One region of the Pantoea sp. X-Soil-ISGK-275 genome, then DNA from elsewhere that is predicted to be linked to it. Evidence: predicted binding sites of a transcription regulator. Region 1 holds the regulator's gene; the other holds the start of a gene.
The links. Region 1 encodes PurR, which represses purine synthesis genes. Its sites were predicted from a motif close to CANGCAAACGTTTGCNTG; they were not measured.
Positions count from the first base shown of each region.

Region 2: the regulator PurR is predicted to act here: its motif matches at 1,793-1,810, upstream of purT (formate-dependent phosphoribosylglycinamide formyltransferase).

Region 1 covers NZ_AP035976.1:1,894,732-1,897,841, forward strand. Annotated here, with positions in the region: gene punR (DNA-binding transcriptional activator PunR) at 1-818, shown strand, start outside; gene purR (HTH-type transcriptional repressor PurR) at 815-1,840, opposite strand; gene cydH (cytochrome bd-I oxidase subunit CydH) at 2,115-2,204, shown strand; gene AC6I8A_RS08860 (C40 family peptidase) at 2,261-3,052, opposite strand.
Region 2 covers NZ_AP035976.1:2,397,996-2,401,105, forward strand. Annotated here, with positions in the region: gene AC6I8A_RS11250 (prolyl oligopeptidase family serine peptidase) at 1-905, opposite strand, end outside; gene AC6I8A_RS11255 (tellurite resistance TerB family protein) at 1,045-1,686, opposite strand; gene purT (formate-dependent phosphoribosylglycinamide formyltransferase) at 1,848-3,026, shown strand; gene AC6I8A_RS11265 (bifunctional 4-hydroxy-2-oxoglutarate aldolase/2-dehydro-3-deoxy-phosphogluconate aldolase) at 3,068-3,110, opposite strand, start outside.

The DNA.
Region 1 (3,110 bases):
CCGTCAGCTATACCGTGCGACAGCTGGAAAGCTGGCTGGCGGTGCCGCTTTTTGAGCGTCAGCACCGCGAAGTGGTGATGACACCGGCGGGGGAGCATTTTGTACGTGAAGGACGATCTGTTATCAAAAAAATGCTGGCAACCCGTCGACAGTGTCAGCAACTGGCGAATGGCTGGCGCGGGGAGCTAAGTATCGCGGTTGACTGCATTGTTAAACCGCAGCGCACGCGGCAGTTAGTGAAGGATTTCTATCGCCATTTTCCCGATATGGAGCTGATTATCAGCTACGAAGTGTTCAACGGCGTATGGGATGCGTTGGCTGATGGCCGGGTTGATGTGGCGATTGGCGCGACCCAGGCGATCCCGGTGGGTGGACGTTTTGCCTTTCAGGATATGGGCGCGCTGAACTGGCGCTGTGTGGTGAGTCCCGACCATCCGCTGGTCAACAGCACGGAACTGGATGATGAAACATTACGGGCGTGGCCATCGCTGGTGCTGGAAGATACCTCGCGTGCGTTGCCGCGCCGTATGACGTGGACGCTGGATAATCAGCGGCGGTTGGTGGTGCCGGAGTGGGAAACCGGGATGGATTGTTTGCTGGCAGGATTGTGCGTTGGAATGGTGCCGGGCCATCTGGCGCGTCCGCTGCTGGACAGCCATAAACTGGTGGAACTGGCACTGCCGCAGGCCTTTCCGGACAGTCCGTGCTGCGTCAGCTGGTCAGAACAGCGCGCGTCACCGGCGCTGGAGTGGTTACTGGCTTATCTCGGGGATGCTGAAACGCTGAACCATGAATGGCTCAGCGAAGTGTCGGCTTAGCGACGATAGTCGCGGAATGGACCGTACGCCACCGAACGGCGTTCAATCAGCGTTGGCTGGACTTCGATGGTTTGCGGATCTTCACGCTTGCTGGTGATGCGATCCAGCAGCATTTCCAGCGCTTTTTCACCCAGTTCGGCTTTTGGCTGATGCACGGTGGTCAGCGCTGGAGTGAAATAGCGCGCGTTGCGCACGTTATCGTAGCCAATGACTGAGATATCCTGCGGCACGCGCAAACCCATCTCATCAGCAGCGCAAATCGCGCCCATCGCCATGATATCGCCGCCGCAGAACACCGCAGTTGGACGCTGTTTCTGATTTAAAATCTGCTGCATCGCCTGATAGCCCGATTCAGGTTCAAAGTCGCCCTGAACCACCCATTCCGGACGCACCGTGATGCCCGCTTCGCTCATCGCCTGCAGGAAGCCAGCGTGACGTCCGCCGCCGGTGTTGCGCTCCATCTGGCCGGGAATGGCACCGATATCGCGATGACCACGTTCAATCAGATAACGCCCGGCGAGATAGCCGCCCTGAAACGCATTGTCCTGCACGGTATCGGTGAAATCACCGCGTGACGCGCCCCAATCCATCACCACCATTGGGATATTGCGGTTCTCTTCCAGCATCTGCAGCAAATCGTCTGGATATTCCGAACACATCACCAGCAATCCATCGACGCGCTTTTGCGCCATCATCGACAGGTAAGCGCGCTGCTTTTGCAGATCGTTGTGCGCATTGCCGAGAATCAGCGTATAGCCGCGTTCGAAACACCGGTTCTCCACCGCTTCGATAATTTCAGCGAAGTAGGGCGCTTCGCTGGAGGTCGCCAGCAGACCCAAGGTTTTGGTGTGATTGACTTTGAGACTACGCGCCACGGCACTCGGCGAGTAGTGTAATTCTTTGATCGCTTCCCATACGGCGTTACGCGTCTCTTCCGCAACGAAACGCGTTTTGTTGATGACATGCGAAACCGTGGTGGTTGAGACACCCGCGCGTTTTGCGACATCTTTAATTGTTGCCATGAAAATGGTACTCCTGGGCTTATCGCAACTTACTGATAAGTATATTGTTAAACGTTTGCGTCTGCTAATGCTTTTACAGCCCAAAAAAGCGGGCAAAACGGTGTGTTTTAGCAGGCGAAATCACTTCATCACGCTGTTGATACAGCATGCGCAAAATCTGTTGCGCAACGAAAGGCGGCGATTCTAGCAAGCTGATGCGTATAACACGAGATTTTTGCCCATTGCTGTGCGAAAATCGCTTTAACCCTAATAATTGTGTGACTAAGGAGTTGTGATGAATACCGACCTGAAACTGGCGCTAATGACCACTGTTGGCGCACTTTTGATGATTATCGCCTTCAGCTTTACCGCGATCATGCATTAACAAAAAAGCCGGAGCTGAGAACAGCATCCGGCTTTTTTATGATTGTTGCGCAACAACTAGCGAATAGTTTTTGGCGTCATCATGCGACGCGCGCCCACATAGTGTTTCTGCCAGTAATCCTCACCCAATGCGCTGATCTGAATATCTTTGCCGGTACGCGGCGACTGAATGAATTTCCCGTTGCCGAGATACACGCCCACATGATCGGCAGTGCCGCGATTATTGATGCGGAAGAACACCAAATCGCCTTTCTCGAGCATTTCACGTTTAATCGGTGCCGCATCGCGCAGGTGATACATCTCATTAGCGGTGCGTGGCAGTTTGAATTTCACCAGATCTTTATAGGCGTACCACACTAAGCCGCTGCAGTCGAAACCGGTATGTGGCGAAGCACCGCCCCATTGATAGGGTTTGCCGAGTTGGCCCATCAATTTGGTCATCGCCGTTTCACGCGCCTTTTGATAACGCTGGCGGTGCGCCTTACTCATTTTGATGCCGGTCAGCGCTAACGCTTCATCATCGACGGCGATCTCAGGTGTTTTCTTCGCTAGACGTTGATGACCGTATTTCTTAGCAGAAAGTTTCAGCGGGGATTTTTTGCTGGTGGTCTTGTGCAGCGCGGTTTCTGTTTTGGTCTGTTTTTTGAGTTTGAATTTTTGAACAGCTGTCAGGCGCGATTTTTTGGTGGTGGTTTTCACCGGGCGTCGTTTGCGGCGCTCGTCTTCACGTGCGCTCTTTTTCTCTGCTTTAAGCGAACTGGCATTAACGGGCGCATGCGGAGATGCAGCAGCCACATTAAAAAACAGTTGGGCGAAAGCCAGTATGAAAAGCGTAATTAGTAGACGCATAATCCGGTTACAGGTTAAGCAGGCTGAATGAAAGCAGACTGCGGCAAAGTGAGAGAAA
Region 2 (3,110 bases), 500 kb from region 1:
AGCCACGCGCTGCGATAGAGGCCGAAGTTTTTGCCGTCGCGATTCGAGCGGATGTAGAACTGATGATTGTAGTGATCGATGCTGTATTCGTGATCACGCCGACGTGGGCAAAATGTTTGCGGCTGCGCATCCGGATATTCAGCATCGATCAGCAGAATTTCGCTGGTGTTGGTGCTATATAGCGCAATCAGAATGAAGTGCTCGGAGGTGGTTTTGTGCACGCTCACGTGGAAGGAATCATCCTTCTCTTCATACACTAGCTGATCGTCAGATTGCGGATGTCCCAGCTCATGGCGCCAAACCTGATACGCCAGCAGCGTTTTCGGATGCTTACGCACGTAATAGAGCGTACGGGAATCGTTGGCCCAGGCAACGCTGGAGGATGCATTGGTCAGCAGTTCCGGATACCAGCTGCCGCTCTGCAGATTACGGAAGCGAATGCCATATTGACGGCGCGACAGGAAATCTTCCGCTAACGCCATCACCTGATTGTCTGGCGTAATCGCCAGCGCGCCCATGGTGTAAAAATCACTGTGCGCGGCGCGTTGGTTACCATCGAGCAGCAGCTGCCACGGCTCCTCAGCCGGCGCGTCTAGCGGCTGGCGGAAATAGGCGGGATATTCGTTGCCCACTTCATAACGGCTTTGATAGCGATAACCATTTTTCACATAGGGCACCGAGTGATCCTGCGGCGGAATACGGTCGACGATCTCTTTCAGCACCCGTTCCTGCAGCGGGTTCTGCGACGCCATCATGGCGCGGCCATAATCATTTTCGGCATGCAGATGGGCCAGCACTTCTGGATTCTCGCGGTCGTCATCACGCAACCAGTGATAATTGTCGATGCGCGTTTCACCGTGCAGATTCATGGCATGGGGAATTTTTTTCGCGTGTGGCTGATTCATTAGGCTCTTCTCACTGAAGGACAACATTCAGCAAGCGTGGCACTAATCGCGCGTGATGCCAAGCTGCACGCAGCATCACTTTGCGCAGGGCAAACCAGACAGGGAAAACGAAGGCTGCAGATGCAACCTTCGTAGGGGATTACGCGGCTTTTTCCGCGTCGATATCACGCTGAATACCGTCGCGCACATCCTGGGGAATTTTCAGCGCATCGCCGAGCGCGGAGAGATAGCTGCGCTCCATAAAGTGGTCGACATCAATGGCGGCACAGCTGAGGAAATAGAGCTCCAGCGCCTCTTCTTCGTTTTTAACATCAGCGGCCAGCCAGTTGGGATCGAGCGGGCGATTCATTGCCTGCTGAATCAACGCTTCGGCTTGCGCGCCGTAGCCCGCCTGCTGAATGTTTTGCTCAATCGCGGCGCGCTCCTGATCGTCAATATGACCGTCACTTTTCGCCGCGAACACCAGCGCCGTGACTAATCGCTCTGCACGTTGATCCATCGGCGTTTGCAGCTGACCAAAGCCCGCATCGTCCTGATGGGTTTCACGTATGCGCTGTTTGTACTTATTCCACAGCAGCGCGCCCGCCGCCGCGCCGCCGCCCAACAACAAGGCTTTGCCGCCATATTTGGTCAGCAGCTTACGCGTGGATTTACTGCCCACCAGCAATCCCGCCAGCCCGCCCAATGCGCCGGGTGCCAGCATGTCACTTAAGCCGCCCGATTTTCCGTCACCGCCCTTCTTCGCCAGCACCGATTGAATTTGCTGTAGCCAATTACTCATCGTTTAACTCCCGTTTAATTTTCCGTTCTCCATGCTGCCGCAGGCTATGTCAGTTAACGTCAGAGCGGGAAAAGTATGGCAAACCTGATCGTGGCGAAAGCGTGAGTACGCAAACGTTTTCGTTTATACTGCGCGCGCATTTTGACTGCTAAGGTGAAATTATGACGACTCTCGGAACCGCGCTGCGCCCTGCCGCTACGCGTGTCATGCTGTTAGGTTCAGGCGAATTAGGCAAAGAAGTGGCACTAGAGTGCCAGCGTCTGGGTGTGGAAGTGATTGCGGTGGATCGTTACGCCGATGCCCCAGCGATGCACATGGCGCATCGCAGCTATGTGATCAACATGCTGGACGGTGACGCGCTGGCCGCATTGATTGCCCAGGAAAAGCCGCACTTCGTGGTGCCTGAAATTGAAGCCATCGCCACCGAAAAACTGCTGGAGCTGGAAGCGCAAGGTCAGAAAGTGGTGCCAACCGCACGCGCCGCACGTCTGACCATGAACCGCGAAGGCATTCGTCGTCTGGCAGCGGAAGAGTTGTCGTTACCGACCTCGACTTACCAGTTTGCTGACAGCAAAGAGAATTTTGTGGCCGCCGCTGAAGCGATTGGATTCCCGTGCATCGTTAAGCCGGTGATGAGCTCATCCGGTAAAGGCCAGAGCTTTATCCGCGAAGCCAGCCAACTGGACAAAGCCTGGGATTATGCGCAGCAAGGCGGACGTGCCGGTGCGGGACGCGTGATCGTTGAAGGCGTGGTGAAGTTTGATTTCGAGATCACTTTGCTGACCATCAGCGCGGTGGATGGCATCCACTTCTGCGCGCCGATTGGTCATCGTCAGGAAGATGGCGATTATCGTGAATCATGGCAGCCGCAGCAGATGAGTGAACTGGCGCTGCAACGCGCGCAGGATATCGCCGCCAATGTGGTGAAAGCGCTGGGCGGATACGGCCTGTTTGGCGTGGAGCTGTTCGTCTGTGGTGATGACGTGGTGCTCAGCGAAGTGTCACCGCGTCCGCACGATACCGGTATGGTTACGCTGATTTCGCAGGATCTGTCCGAGTTCGCATTGCATGTGCGCGCCTTCCTCGGTCTGCCAATTGGCGGCATTCGTCAATACGGCCCTGCGGCGTCGGCAGTGATTCTGCCTGAGCTGAACAGCCAGAACGTGCAATTCGGGAATATCGAAGCGGCGCTGGGTGTCGGGTTGCAGCTGCGCCTGTTTGGTAAGCCGGAGATTGCCGGTCAGCGCCGTTTGGGTGTGGCGTTGGCGACCGGTGAAAACACCGATGACGCTATCGCGCGCGCCGTTGCCAGTGCGGCAGCGGTGAAAGTGGAAGGTTAAGTGTAAGTTGAAAGGTCGCCATGAATGGCGACCCTACCAATTTATGCACGCGCCCCTTCAACCGCTTCACGCGCCAGACGCGTA